DNA from 3 places in the Agrobacterium sp. 5Ca39 genome. Region 2 is predicted to be linked to each of the others. Evidence: predicted binding sites of a transcription regulator. Region 2 holds the regulator's gene; each other region holds the start of a gene.
What was found. The regulator LexA, encoded in region 2, represses DNA repair genes until DNA is damaged. The targets are predictions, from matches to a motif close to TGTTCNNNNTGTGTTCNG.
Positions count from the first base shown of each region.

Region 1: dinB (DNA polymerase IV) is a predicted target of LexA. The motif match lies at 1,631-1,648, and genes of this name have one in related genera.
Region 3: ACZ47E_RS08465 (ATP-dependent helicase) is a predicted target of LexA. The motif match lies at 1,394-1,411, and genes of this name have one in related genera.

Region 1 is NZ_AP026437.1:2,069,752-2,074,947, forward strand. Features, by position in the region: gene ACZ47E_RS23215 (bifunctional aspartate transaminase/aspartate 4-decarboxylase) at 1-1,249, shown strand, start outside; gene dinB (DNA polymerase IV) at 1,668-2,765, shown strand; gene ACZ47E_RS23225 (phosphotransferase enzyme family protein) at 3,125-4,114, shown strand; gene ACZ47E_RS23230 (aspartate aminotransferase family protein) at 4,125-5,196, shown strand, end outside.
Region 2 is NZ_AP026436.1:1,028,647-1,033,842, reverse strand. Features, by position in the region: gene kdsA (3-deoxy-8-phosphooctulonate synthase) at 54-899, opposite strand; gene ACZ47E_RS05045 (VOC family protein) at 896-1,777, opposite strand; gene lexA (transcriptional repressor LexA) at 2,093-2,815, shown strand; gene ACZ47E_RS05035 (glutathione S-transferase family protein) at 3,068-3,745, shown strand; gene ACZ47E_RS05030 (ComEC/Rec2 family competence protein) at 3,765-5,196, opposite strand, start outside.
Region 3 is NZ_AP026436.1:1,674,749-1,679,944, forward strand. Features, by position in the region: gene ACZ47E_RS08455 (efflux RND transporter periplasmic adaptor subunit) at 1-716, opposite strand, end outside; gene ACZ47E_RS08460 (carboxymuconolactone decarboxylase family protein) at 940-1,350, shown strand; gene ACZ47E_RS08465 (ATP-dependent helicase) at 1,453-3,927, shown strand; gene ACZ47E_RS08470 (glycosyltransferase family 25 protein) at 4,031-4,843, shown strand; gene ACZ47E_RS08475 (DMT family transporter) at 5,116-5,196, shown strand, end outside.

The DNA.
Region 1 (5,196 bases), on a different replicon from region 2:
TTCCGCTTCCGATTTCCTCCACGAGATGGTGGAAGGCATATTGGGCTGCAACTATCCTGTTCCGCCGCGCATGCTGCGTGTCAGTGAACAGATTGTCCGTCAGTATTTAGCGAAAGAGATGATCGGCGGACAAATATCGCCCCAGGACATAGACGTTTTTGCCACTGAGGGCGGAACGGCAGCAATGACGTATGTTTTTGACACGCTGCAGAAAAACCGTCTGATCAAAAAATCGGACAAGGTGGCTATCGGTATGCCTGTGTTCACGCCGTATATCGAGATTCCACAACTGGACGCATACGGGCTTGAAGAGGTTTCGATCAGTGCGGACCCAGAGGCTGGCTGGCAGTATCCGGACTCCGAACTCGAAAAGCTTAAAGACCCCTCGATCAAGATTTTTTTCTGCATCAACCCAAGCAACCCTCCATCGGTAAAGCTCGATCAACGGAGCCTGGAAAAGATCGCCGACATCGTCGACAATCATCGGCCAGACTTGATGATATTAACCGACGACGTCTACGGGACTTTCGCGGACGACTTCAAATCGCTGTTCTCCGTCTGCCCAAAAAACACGATCCTGGTCTACTCTTACTCGAAATACTTCGGAGCTACGGGTTGGCGGCTGGGAACCATCGCATTAAGACGGGACAACGTGATCGATCAAGCGATCAGGAACTTGCCGGAGGAAGACAAAGCGTCGCTCGACAAGCGGTATTCATCGATTGTCACAGACGTTTCGGCATTGAGGTTTATCGACCGCTTGGTTGCTGACAGCCGTACCGTGGCGCTCAATCACACCGCAGGGCTCTCAACGCCTCAGCAGGTCCAAACGGTGCTGTTTTCGTTATTCGCGCTTATGGACGAAAACGACAACTACAAGAAAACACTGAAGCGACTTATCCGGCGCAGACAGGCAGCCCTCTACGCTGAGCTCGGCCTGGACACTCCCGACGACGAAAATTCGGTCGATTATTATACCTTGCTGGATCTTGAGAAGATTTCCCGCCGGCTTTTTGGCGACGAGTTTGCAGCATGGGTCAGACACGAATTTTCGCCGAACGAGCTGCTGTTCAGAATTGCCGATGAGACCGGAATCGTTTTGCTGCCGGGACGCGGCTTTGGAACCCAGCACCCTTCTGGTCGGGCGTCGCTTGCCAATCTCAACGAGTACGAGTACGCGGCGATTGGCCGATCGCTCCGTAAGATGGCTGACGAGTACTACGCGAAATTCCAGCAAACGCATCGATAACGCGCTTCCTGCCATCGTCCAGATGGCGGGACGCCTCTGTCGCCGACCACCCTGATGATCAAGAGAGTGTAAGAGTGCTCTCGCGGATCCTCATGGTGGACAACGGCTATGTCGTGCCAATCGTGATCATGAACAGGTTCATCGGCACGCCGCCAAACTGAATCTTAACCTCACAGCATGGACACGCCATAAGGAGAGTGAATTGCACGGCACACGATCCTCGCAAATTTGTCCGCGCCTCCTGGGATGCCGCCCTGACCGATTTCGGCAATGTATGGGTTCTGAAACCCATTGTAATCAGACGACGTCGCTTCCGTTCCGGCAACACCATTATGACCCTAACTGCGAATGGTGACTTGGATGTCACGTCGCAAGCTGTTATGTTCTTGTTTCGTTTCTCTCCGCGAACTTGGTTGCAATGGACCTCACCACCGCCTCAGCCGCCAGAAAAATCATCCATGTCGACATGGATGCCTTCTACGCTTCGGTTGAGCAGCGCGACAATCCTGAACTGCGCGGCAAACCCCTCGCTGTTGGCGGAGCGGCTGCCCGTGGCGTCGTTGCAGCAGCAAGTTACGAGGCACGGGAATTTGGGGTGCGCTCGGCAATGCCGTCGGTCACGGCGGCTCGAAAATGCCCTGATTTGATCTTCGTGAAACCACGATTTGAAGTCTACCGCGCCGTCTCCCAGCAGATACGCGAGATTTTTGCGGAATATACGCCGCTCATCGAACCTCTGTCGCTCGACGAGGCCTATCTCGACGTCACCGAAAATCTCAAGGATATGCCAATTGCCACTGAAATCGCTCTGGAAATCCGCGCCCGGATCAAGGCGGTGACCGGGCTGAACGCTTCGGCCGGCATCTCCTATAACAAGTTCCTGGCAAAAATGGCGTCCGATCTGAACAAGCCGAACGGTCAGGCGGTGATTACGCCGAAGAACGGTCCGGCCTTTGTCGAACAGCTCGCAGTCAAGAAATTCCATGGCGTCGGCCCGGCTACGGCGGAAAAGATGCACCGGCTTGGTATTGAGACCGGAGCGGATCTGAAAGCAAAATCCTTGCCGTTTCTGGTTGAGCATTTCGGGAAGTCCGGTCCGTACTTCTATGGCATTGCCCGGGGCATCGATGAGCGGCAGGTCAGACCAGACCGCGTGCGTAAGTCGGTCGGCGCGGAAGATACATTTACCGCGGACATCGATGACCTCGAGCTCGCAACCAGGGAACTCCGGCCACTTGCGGAAAAGGTTTGGTCCTATTGCGAGGCCAAGGGTTTCAGCGGCAAGACGGTGACCGTGAAAATCAAATATTCCGACTTCACCCAGGCGACGCGGAGCAGGACAACTGCCATCCCCTATTCGAACGCCGAAGACATTCTAGACGCGGCCAATACCCTGCTGGCCGGTGTCTATCCATTCAAACGGCCGGTCCGGCTCCTTGGGGTAACGCTGTCGTCGCTCACCAATGACAAAGAGGCTGAATACGAGGACCAATCGCAGCTGGGCCTGGGTTTTTGATCAGAAGAATGTGCTTCGGGGCCTGAGTTGATTTAGGCGACGTGCGCGTCAGCTGGGTTGGCTTGATCGCGTCGCTGCCTCCGCAGGCAAAGCGAGGAAAGAGCAGTATCCGAGAGTCCTCGGAGCGGCCACCCTGATCGATCGCCCCCGGAGCGCCGAGGCGGCCGCTGATGGCGACCGGACGCCGGGCGGTCGTCACCACCCCAATGATGTTCATCAGCCTTCCGATGATGTCGCGAACGTCGCCACGAGCAGCCGCTTTGAACATCCAAAAAACATCAATGGGTTTGGATTAAATGTTGCAATTACAACATTAATATTGTTGGATTTGCCAATCATGATCAAAACAGGCGCGATAAATGTTGTATCATACAGATTTTCTTTCCAGGTTGGGACAAGGCCTCAAGGACCTCTCGCCAGTATGGGGCGTCTCGCCGGACGCAACCCTGACGCTCCTGACGATCTCCGAGAACGCGACCTTCCGTATCGCTGACGAGACCACTGGAAGCGATCTGATCGTGCGTGTGCATCGCCCTGACTACCATACTGAAGCGGAGATACTGTCCGAGCTCGCATGGATTGATGCGCTACGGCAAGATGGGGTCGTTGTTACGCCGCGGCCAGTCACGGCAAACGACGGCAGCCTCCTTCAAGTCTTCTCGGACGGCGAAACCATGCGCCATGCCGTCGCCTTCGAATATATGGCGGGCAAGGAGCCAGATGCTGAGTCAGACCTCGTCCACTGGTACAGGACACTCGGTGAAATCAATGCGAAACTGCACGCCCACAGCCGCAGATGGACGCGACCGGAGAACTTCGTCCGCAAGACATGGAGCTTCAACCGGATTCTGGGGGACGGTGCCTATTGGGGTGACTGGCGTGACGCCCTCGGACTGACGCTCGGCGGCAAGTCCGTTTTAGAGAGAACGCACAAGCTGCTCGAAGCCCAGACCTCCGCTTACGGCTATGGTGAGGACCGCTTCGGCCTCGTTCATTGCGACATGCGCGCCGCCAACCTTCTGGTCGATAATGGCAGACTGGGAGTGATCGATTTCGATGATTGCGGTCTGTCCTGGTACGCCTACGATTTTGCAGCCTCGATCAGCTTCATGGAACATGAGCCTTTCATCCCCGACCTCAAAGCCGCCTGGCTCGAAGGCTATCGGCGCGTCACCGCTCTTGATGAGCAACATGAGGCGGCCCTGCCGATGTTCATCATGCTTCGCCGCATGCAACTCACCGCGTGGATCGCTTCCCATGCTGAAACGCCGACGGCCCAGTCCATGGGAACAGGCTATACCGATGGTACCGTGGCGCTCGCGGAGCGCTATCTGGCCGAACACCGTTGAGGAGAGCCCGATGAGCGTCGCCACCAAGGAAATTCTAGATCTCAACCGTTTTGATGCAAGCCGTGCCGAGGGCTTCCCGGCTGAACTTGCGCAGCGCGTCGCCAAGCGCCAGGCAACGTTTGGAGCGTCATCCGTGCTCTTTTACGAGCAGCCGATTGAGATGGTGCGTGCACAGGGCGCCTACCTGTATGACGCCGGCGGACGCAGATATCTCGACGTCTACAACAATGTACCGTCGGTCGGCCACTGCCATCCGCGGGTGGTCGAGGCCGTTGCGCGCCAGATTGGCGAACTCAACATCCACACGCGCTACCTCAGCCGCGTCGTCGAGTCCTATAGCGAAGAGCTTCTGTCAAAATTCCCGGCGGCGCTCAGCAATGTGGTTCTGACCTGCACCGGCAGCGAAAGCAATGATCTTGCCATGCGCATCGCCCGCATCGGAACTGGCGCCGAAGGTTTCGTCGTCACCGAAGCAGCCTATCACGGAAATACTGCGCTTGTGACCGAGATTTCCCCCTCGTCCCTGCGCAAGCGCAAGCCCGCACCCTTTGTGGCGGTCATTCCGGCGCCGGCGCCCCGTGACGGCATGAGCGTTGCTGCAAGCTTTGCCGCATCTGTGGAACAGGCGATTAACGAACTCAAATCGCGCGGCATCAAGTTCGCCGCCTTGGTCGTTGATACAATCTTCTCAAGCGACGGTATCTACGCCGATCCTGCCGGCTTTCTCAGGGAGGCGACAGATGTGGTGCACCGTGCTGGCGGCCTGTTGATCGCCGATGAGGTCCAGCCGGGTTTTGGCCGGACGGGAGGCAGTCTTTGGGGCTTCGAGCGCCACGGCGTCACACCCGATATCGTCACGATGGGCAAGCCAATGGGGAACGGTTTCCCGATGGGTGGTGTCGTAACGCGACCTGACTTACTCCAGAGATTTTGCGAGGAAACCGGATACTTCAATACTTTCGGCGGCAATCCCGTGGCGGCCGCCGCTGGCCATGCCGTGCTCAGGGTGATCGAGGAAGAAAATCTGATCGAACGTTCGGCCGCTGTCGGTGGTCATTTCCAGCAATCGCTCCAGGCATTAC
Region 2 (5,196 bases):
GAAAGGGAACCACCGCCATTTAAAATCGATTGGCACGGCACCGCGCCCGCCGCTCAGGCTTTCGCGATGGCGTCGAAGGCCAGCAGCTTTTCGAGCAGTTTCGGCATATCCTTCAGGTGAACCATGTTCGGGCCGTCAGAAGGCGCATTGTCCGGGTCCTCATGGGTCTCGATGAAGAGGCCTGCGACACCAACGGCGACAGCTGCGCGAGACAGCGTTTCGACAAATTCCCGCTGACCGCCGGTGGAACCGCCCTGCCCGCCCGGCTGCTGCACCGAGTGGGTGGCGTCGAAGACAACAGGTGCGCCGAGGGATGCCATGATCGGCAGAGAACGCATGTCGGAGACCAGCGTATTGTAGCCGAAGGACGCGCCGCGTTCGCACAGCAGCACATTGGGGTTGCCGCTTTCATTCAGTTTGGCGAGCACGTTCTTCATGTCCCATGGCGCCAGGAACTGGCCTTTCTTGACATTGATGACTCGGCCGGTTTTTGCGGCGGCAACGAGAAGATCGGTCTGACGGCTGAGGAAGGCCGGGATCTGCAGCACATCCACCACTTCGGAAACGATGGCGCACTGTTCTTCGGTGTGAATGTCGGTCAGGACCGGAAAGCCGAATTCCTTCTTGAGATCGGCAAAGACCTGCATGGCACTGTCCAGACCGATGCCACGCTTGCCGGAAAGCGAGGTGCGGTTCGCCTTGTCGAAGGATGACTTGTAAACGAGGCCGATTCCGAGCCCGTCACAAAGCTCCTTCAAGACACCCGCAATCATGAAGGCGTGCTCCCGGCTTTCCATCTGGCAGGGGCCGGCGATCAGTGAAAAACGCTCGCTATTGCAAAAGGAAACCTTGCTGGCGCCCTGGCCGGCGGTGACTTTGAGATTGTTCGTGACGCTCATCTTTTTTCCTCGAAGGCGAAATCGACGCCCTGTCCGGGTGCTGCGGGCACCACCAGACGGCCGCCCGCTTCTGCGCTGGACACGCCATTAGCAGCAAGTACCGTCGCTGTCACGGCAAGATCGTCAACGGAAAAGACGACGCCCATGCCGCGCAGGCCCTCACCGTTTTTTCCCGCAGCCTTCGGGTCGACGCCAGAAAGGGCGGGTCTTTCACTCAGCCTCACCCTTGCATTGCCGGTTTCGAAAACGACATCACCATCCGGAGACACAACGCCGTTGCAGCCGAAAACCGTTTCTATCAAGTGGGTGTCACTCCGCGTACCGGAACACAGCACGATCTCGCGAAGGCCCAGAACTCCGTTCTGGTGACGTTCCAGTGCAGCACGGTCCCCCGGCAGTGCCTGCAGGCGTTGACAACTGAAGAGGAAGAAATCCGCAGCCGATCCGCTTGCCGCGAAAGCAAGCCGGAACGCCGCCTCGCCTGACGATCCGTCCGGCATTTGCATGGGCCGCGAAAATTCGAAGACCTCGCCGGCCGATACGCCGGACGCCACGAATCTCCGGTGATCGGCACGAGCGTCAGCAGTGGAGGCCACAAGGGCAGAAAAACCTTCCTGTCCGTACGATCGCCGGAATGCCTGATCCCTGCCGGTGAAAACATCGCCTCTCTCGACCGACGCGATATAGCTGACCCGGTCAGCAATTGTCAGAGGCTCCAGATAGGTGCCATCCCTGAAGAACACACAGGCATTCTCCGTGCCGAACGGATGGAGAGCCTGTGGCGCGACCGTAAAGCCAAGGACCTTGAGCCGCGCGGCCGCTACCGCAAGGTCCCGAGCGGGCAGAACGAGATGATCGACGCGATGCCTGTCAGCCATAAATCTTGCCTTTTTGACGCGCCCGGCGCAGATGCCGGGTATTGAAGCTGACAAAAGCACGAAGAGCGCCGGGAATGCAAATGACCGGCCTGCGCGTCGATTCCGGTATCGGCAAAGGCTGGAGTTCAAGAAAGCGACGGCATCCCGCCCGTCAGTCATCGTTTCCCGCTTCGGCGTTGTCCCTAAGATCAAATCACGATCAGAGACGCATCCTTCACGAAATTTTAGGGGATTGCGGAACACATATGGAACATATAGTGTTCGTTCTGTATTTGTTTCGCGACTTCAACGACGATTCTCAAGGGTGTTTTCCTCATGCTCACGCGCAAACAGCAGGAATTGCTTCTCTTCATTCATGAAAGAATGAAAGAGTCCGGCGTGCCGCCCTCCTTCGATGAAATGAAGGACGCACTCGATCTTGCCTCCAAATCCGGCATCCACCGGCTGATCACCGCTCTGGAAGAGCGAGGGTTCATTCGCCGGCTACCTAACAGGGCGCGAGCGCTTGAAGTGATCAAGCTGCCGGAGGCCTATGTGCCCGGTGCGAGGCCGCAACGGGGCTTCTCGCCGAGCGTTATTGAAGGCAGCCTCGGCAAGCCCAAGATGCCAGAGCCCGCCCCTGCCCCAAAGGCGCCTGCGAACGATATAGCAGGCGTGGCAACCGTGCCCGTCATGGGCCGGATCGCTGCCGGTGTGCCGATCTCAGCCATTCAGAACAATACGCATGACGTGGCGGTTCCGGTGGACATGCTTGGCTCGGGCGAACATTACGCGCTCGAGGTCAAGGGCGATTCGATGATCGAGGCCGGCATCTTCGATGGCGATACCGTCATCATTCGCAACGGTAACACCGCCAATCCCGGCGATATCATCGTGGCGCTGGTGGATGACGAGGAAGCGACGCTGAAGCGCTTCCGTCGCAAAGGCGCTTCGATCGCACTTGAAGCAGCAAACCCTGCCTATGAGACCCGCATTTTCGGACCTGATCGGGTTAAAATCCAGGGCAAGCTGGTAGGGCTGATCCGCCGGTATCATTGATGCTGCTGCCGGTCCGGATAAGGCCGGAGCGGTCGATGAGCGATAAATCAGGCCTTCAAGATGAACGGCGCGTCATTCCACTCGAGTGATGCGCCTTTTCTTTTTAATGGCGGCGAAGGCGGCTTTGCCAGAGGACGTCGGCAGGGATGGCGCCCCACCCATCAATTGGCGTTATGGGAGCGATGGATTCTTTGCGATATTCCGGGCCGGGCCGCTGGTATAAAAACCCGCTTCACAATCAGGAGACCCGCAATGTACGATCTTTATATCGCCAACAAGAATTACTCCTCCTGGTCGCTGAGGCCATGGGTCCTGATGCGCACGCTCGGTATCGCCTTCGAGGAGAAACTCGTCCCGTTTGGTGAAGGCGTGTCATTCTCCACCTTTTCCCCAACTGGCAAGGTGCCTTGCCTCGTCGATGATGGCGTGACGATTTGGGAGTCACTCTCGATCGCCGAATATCTTGCCGAACGTCATCAAGGGGTATGGGCAAGCGACAAGCATGCGAGAGCCTGGTCGCGGTCGGCAGCAAGCGAAATGCATGCGGGATTTTCGTCCCTTCGCAATCTCTACCCCATGTCCGTTGGCGTTCGTGTCAGACCGAACGTCAGCGATGCCGGGCTTGCGGCGGATATAAAGCGTGTCGATGCGTTGTGGAGCGAGGGCCTGTCGAATTTCGGCGGTCCCTATCTCGCCGGTCAGAAGTTCACGGCGGTGGATGCCTTCTACTGCCCTGTGGCACTCCGTTTCCAGACGTATGGCGCAGACCTTTCTCCTGCGGCAAAAGCCTATTGTGAGCGACTGCTCGCTCTGCCTTCCATGCGCGAATGGTATGAGGCGGGACTGAAGGAGACCTGGCGTGACGCGGCACATGAAGAGGAGATCGCCGGAATCGGCGAATTGACGATGGATCTACGCGCAAAGGCCTGACGATCCTTGCCGGTGGCGATCATTGCGACGCCGCCAGCAGACGGGTGATCGTTTCAGGCAATTCACGGTCGAAACGCCCGGTTTTCCAGTCATAATATCGATGTTCACTCCACGGGCGGTTTGCGCCCGCGGTTGACGCCCGTAGCCGACCGACAACGCCGGGCTGATCGCTCCTCGCGAAGTCTATCTCCACGGAACCGATGCGCCGCAATATGTCGCGGTTGAGGAGTAACGCGCCCGAGCGACACTGTGCAAACGACGTTCTGCGGGAAACAATGACGATGTCGGCAATGTCACATGCCTTTCCGGCGAGGCGGCCGTCTTCCAGTACGATGATCCATTCGCCGCTTTCCGCACGCGCCACGCACCAGCGACCTGACTTGCATGTAAAAATTCCAGGCGCTGCATCCTTCAACGCAGCCGCCATGTCTCGTCCCACAGCCTTTATTTCGTCCCGCGTGAGCTTTGATTTCTTGGTGAGTGCGATGCCGGACGCGGTTGGAACGTCTTTTCTGAGGATAACGGGCGCGAGCGGTTTCTCCGGAAGCAGCAGCGCCCTTTGCCACTGGTCATAGATGAAGCCATGCGGCCGGGTTTTTGTGGCATAAACCTTGTTCTCGTCCAGAAGCGCGACCAGAGAACCGTCTTCGTAAACGAGGAGATCGGGCAGATCGCGCTGAGATGTCGCTGCCGAGAGGCCGAAGGCAAGCAGCAGAGGCGGAATGCCCAAAAGCGCAAGGCGGCTGCGCAGCAGGGTCAGCAGCAGGAAGCCAGCCGAGGCGATGCCGATGAACCAGCCATGCGGACGTCCGGTCGCGGCGCTGCCACCCCAGGAGGCGACTTCGTCCGCGACCTCTATGACCAGCGCCATGCCATGGCCCATGACCTTCAGGAATGGCGCGTCGAGCCCGAACGGCATCAGCAGCATGGCAATCAGACCGAAGGGCATGACGATCAGCGACATGAGCGGCGTGGCGGCGAGATTGGCAAAAAGTCCGTAGGTGGTGACACGCTGGAAATGTTCGGCAGAATAGATTGCTGTCGAAAGCCCACCGATCAGCGACGTTGTGATAACGCCGCCGATCACGGCACCTGCCGTTTGCGCTACCGTCACCCAAGCCGGTTTTCGCCCGGTAAAAAGACGCTCGCGGTCAATGCGCCAGCGGCTCCAGGCTGCATAGGCAGAAACGAGCGCGATCGTTGCGGCAAATGACATCTGAAAGCTTGGACCCATCACTTCGGACGGGGACAGCGCCAGTATCACGAGGGCGGAGAGCGCAACATTTCTCAGGCTGAGCGAGGGCTGATCGAAGAGCACCGCAATCAGCATCACGGACATCATCAGCCAGGCCCGCTCGGCGGAAACTGCGAAACCGGAAATCAGATAGTAGCAAAGTGTCATCAGGAGCGCTGCGAAGGCGGATATCTTCTTGACCGGCCATCGCTGGGCA
Region 3 (5,196 bases), 650 kb from region 2:
GCAAAACGCTCGGGAGCCCAGAAATTGACGAGAATTTCAGACCGGTCGTCAATGCTGACAATGGTGGACTGCGTCGTGACATTGTCACCGATATTGGCGGCGACGATACCGGCCACGCCTTCGATGGGCGCGACGATATCACGCCGCTTGAGATTGAGTTCGGCGGTGCTCAGCGCAAGCTTGGCGGCTTCTTCGGCAATCTGGGCATCCAGTACGTCGAGGCGCGAAACGGATTTCAGGTTCTTGTAGGAACTGGATTTTTCGACGGCGCTGCGCAGCGCCACCTGCGCCTTGTCGCGTTCGATCACCTGCTCCTCGTCATCGAGCCGCGCCAGCACCTGCCCCTTCACGACGCGTGCACCGGACGATGTACGAATTTCAGAAAGCGTGCCGGAAACCTGCGGCATGACGACGACGGACTGGATCGCCTCGCCATTGCCGATGGCGTTCAACCGGTCGTTGACCGTGCCTTTCTTCACAGGGGCGGTCACAACCAGTGTGGCGTTATTGTTGCGGCGTGCGCCACCCGCATTCTGTCCCGTCGGCGCGCCGGCCGCCGGTCCGCCGGCTGCGGCGACTTCGACCGAAGCAGCGGGTGCTTTGACCAGCCCGATGCTGGCGAGCATATTGCGGGCGTCGGGCGAATAGACGCCCCAGAGACAGAGACCTGCCCCCACCACGGCCAGACTGACACCCACCTGTTTCCAGACCCGCATATAGTTCTCCGGTTGATCATCGCAGCATAAGAAAGCCCCTGAAGCTCAGGCTTCGGGACATCAGCAGTATTCCCCGTCGTTTAAAACGAGGCAACGCACAAATACGTTTCTTACGTAATTGTAATTTGTGATGGATTCTCGTCGAACACACCATAAACGCTATATTATCGCAAATATTGTTCAGCGCGGTAGTCTGTCAGCACGAAATGAGCCGGAGGAAGCCATGAGCACCGTCACGAAAACACAAAATCCCGAAGCCGATCCGCGCGTGAAAGCGGTGTTCGATGATATCCGCACCACCCGCAAATCGGACTTCATCAACAATATGTGGCTTTACCTCGCCTTTGATCCTGATCTTCTGGAAAAGACATGGGGCGAGGTCAAGGCGGTGATGGCGACACCCTCGGCGCTCGACCCTCTGGTGAAGGAAATGCTTTACATCGCAGTGTCCGTCACCAATGGCTGCTCGTACTGTGCTCATTCCCATACGGCGGCCGCGAAAGCCAAGGGCATGACGAATGAACAGCATGCCGATCTGATGCGGATTATCGCGCTCGCCGCCAAGACCAACCAGCTTGCGGTGGCCCTTCAAGTGCCTGTCGATGCCGCTTTTGATGCCGACCAGAGGGCATGAACCCGAAATAATGCCTTGGAATAGGCGTTTTGAGCGGCGATACCGGAATAAAAGCAGAACGCGGTTCTGGCCTTTATATCCCGAATCACTACATTGGGCCGCATGAGCAACAGTTTTGACGATATGCCGTTCTTCGATGAGGAACCCGTGGCGCCGCGCAGGGCAACGAACAATGCCCCTTCGGAAAACGGCGGCGGGCTTGGCATTGCCGCCCGCGCCATGGCTGCGCGCGATCAAACGCGTGCCGCACCCGATTATCTGTCCGGCCTCAACCCGGAACAGCGCGATGCCGTGGAAACGCTGGACGGGCCGGTTCTCGTCCTCGCCGGCGCCGGCACCGGCAAGACCCGTGTTCTGACAACCCGCATTGCCCATATTCTCGCAACGGGCCGGGCCTATCCCAGCCAGATCCTTGCCGTGACCTTCACCAACAAGGCCGCCCGCGAGATGAAGGAACGCATCGGCGTTCTCGTCGGCGGCGCGGTCGAGGGCATGCCCTGGCTCGGCACGTTCCACTCCATCGGCGTCAAGCTGTTGCGTCGTCACGCCGAACTCGTCGGCCTGAAGTCGGATTTCACCATTCTCGATACGGATGACGTGGTGCGGCTGATCAAGCAGCTCATTCAGGCCGAAGGACTCGATGACAAGCGCTGGCCGGCCAAACAGTTCGCCGGCATGATCGACGGCTGGAAGAACAAGGGCCTGACGCCGCCGGATATTCCTGAAGGAGACAGCCGCGCCTTCGCCAATGGCAAGGGCCGCGAGCTCTATACCGCCTATCAGAACCGGCTGAAAACGCTGAATGCCTGCGACTTCGGCGACCTTTTGATGCACCCGATCAGCATCTTCCGCCGCCATACGGATATTCTGAAGGAGTATCACCAGAAGTTCCGTTACATTCTGGTGGACGAATATCAGGACACCAACACGGCGCAATATATGTGGCTGCGGCTGCTTGCGCAGCGCGCCAAGGGCGAGCCGCAAAACGTCTGCTGTGTGGGTGACGACGACCAGTCGATCTATGGCTGGCGCGGCGCGGAAGTGGACAACATCCTGCGCTTCGACAAGGATTTTCCCGGCGCCAAGGTCATCAAGCTCGAACGCAATTACCGCTCCACCGAGCATATTCTCGGCGCGGCCGGCCACCTCATCGCGCATAATGAGGGACGCCTCAGCAAGACGCTGTTTACCGAACGCAGCAGCCCTGACGACGAAAAGGTCGTGGTGCATGCGGCCTGGGATTCCGAGGAGGAAGCCCGCGCAGTCGGCGAAGAGATCGAGCAGCTTCAGCGCAAGGGTCACCTGCTGAACGACATGGCGATCCTCGTCCGCGCCTCCTTCCAGATGCGCGAATTCGAAGACCGTTTTGTCACGCTCGGCCTCAATTACCGCGTCATCGGCGGCCCGCGCTTTTATGAGCGCCTCGAAATCCGCGATGCCATGGCCTATTTTCGCCTCGTCTGCCAGCCGGCCGACGATCTCGCCTTCGAGCGGATCGTCAATACGCCGAAGCGCGGCCTTGGCGATACGACGATCCGCAACCTGCACGACTATGCGCGTGCCCGCGACATTCCGATGCTGGCGGCGGCGGCCGACATCATCGAAACCGACGAGCTGAAGCCGAAGGCGCGCAAGGCGCTGTTCGATGTGGTGCAGGATTTCCGCCGCTGGCAGGGTCTGCTCGAAAACACCGAGCACACCACGCTTGCCGAGCAGATTCTCGACGAAAGCGGCTATACCGCCATGTGGCAGGCCGACAAGACGGCCGAAGCGCCCGGACGCCTTGAGAACCTGAAGGAACTCATCCGCTCGATGGAAGCCTTTGAAAGCATGCGCGGTTTCCTCGAGCATGTCGCCCTCGTCATGGATGCCGAGCAGAACGAAAATCTCGATGCCGTCTCCATCATGACGCTGCATTCCGCCAAGGGTCTGGAATTCGACACCGTCTTCCTGCCCGGCTGGGAAGAAGGCCTGTTTCCGCACCAGCGGGCGCTGGATGAAGGCGGCCGCTCCGGTCTGGAGGAAGAACGTCGTCTTGCCTATGTCGGCATTACGCGTGCCAAGAAACTCTGCCATATCTGGTTCGTCTCGAACCGGCGCATTCACGGGCTGTGGCAATCCACCCTGCCCTCGCGCTTTCTGGATGAACTGCCGCCCGCCCATGTCGATGTCGCAGCATCCGACAGCAATTACGGCGGTTATGGCGGGCGTGGTGGCTACGGACAATCGCGTTTCGACAAGGCAGATCCCTTTGCGAACACCTATTCCACCCCGGGCTGGAAGCGTGCGCAGCAGAACCGTAGCGATGCCACCCGCGACAACTGGGGCACGCGCTCCGGCCATGCGGTGGAACGAATCGGTTATGGCGAAAGCGGCCCGCGCACCCGCACCATCGATGGGGAACTGGTGGCCAAATCCGTGGCCCACACGCCGTCAAAATTCTTCGTCGGCGACCGCGTCTTCCACATCAAGTTCGGCAACGGCAATATCGCTGCCATCGAGGGGAACAAGCTCACCATCGACTTCGACCGCGCCGGCCAGAAGCGCGTTTTGGATGGATTTGTGGAAAAGGTTTGATTCAACAACTATGAGTGCCTGAAGGCCGCTTTTCCCATAGCCCACGTCACGCCATTGCAATAAAGGAGTTGCAATGGGATGTGAGAACCGGGTGAGGACTGCTTTGCATATATTGCCGAAAAGCCAGCGCAAGCTTGCGGTTTTCCTGATCAACATGGACGGCGCCACCAAGCGCCTCGCGGATATGACCGCGCGCCTTGATGCCATGGGTCTCAAGGCGGAGCGCATCCCAGGCGTCAATGGCAGGGAGCTGAATTATCCAATCCCGGAATTCAGCGAAATTTCCTATATGCTGATGCATGGCCGCCGCACGTCACCTCCGGAAATCGGTTGCTATCTCAGCCATGTCGCCTGCGCCCGAAAATTCATGGAAGGCGATGCCGATATCTCGCTCATCCTCGAGGATGACGTGATCTTCGATGATGATTTTCTAAATGCGATTGATGAGGCGGCGCTGAATGACTCAGACTGGGACTTGCTGCGTCTCACGACGGTCAGCAATGGCCGGAAATTTCCGTTCCGTCCGCTCTCGAACGGTCGCTCACTAGCCATTGCGCTGACACGCGAAAAAGGCTCAGGCGCCTATCTCGTCAACCGTCGTGCCGGACAATGGATATCGAAGCTCATCCCGATGCGGCTCGCCTACGATATCGCCTTCGATCTTGAATATCTGTCCGGCCTGAAGGCCGCCTTCATCTATCCGCTCTGCGCCACGCAGGATGCGGATGGTGAAAGCCAGATCCAGAACAATCTGCGCATTTACCGCCTGCCGCGCTGGCGGTATTTTACTGTCCTGCCCTATCGGGCCTATCTGGAAACCAGCCGGTTCCTGCTGCGCGGTATTCGCTTCGCGGTCGCCAGGGCGCGCGTTGCAATGGAACGCGGCAAGGGCAACGCCGCCCCAGCCGGTCATTGATCGCTCCGTCTTACACTTCGCCGGGCGTGAAGCCGACAAGATAAATTGCCGCCACAACGGCTCCGACAATAAAAATCGAGACGACGAAAATCGTCATCCGGTTCAACGGTTTGCGTGTCGTTTTCTTCATGCTGCAATAATGCGTGGCCACATCGCTTGTTCCGCAACGCACAGGATAATCTCGTCCAAATCCGCCAGCTCTCGCAATTCGATTCCGATTCAGGCGCAGATGGGCTAAAGCTCGTGTCCATCTTCAGCTTTTCCGATCCGACATGACAGACACGACGCATCCACGCCTGAATCCGCTGCATCTCGCCGCCGCCTTCGCCAGCGGTTGTCTCTTGACGCTGATG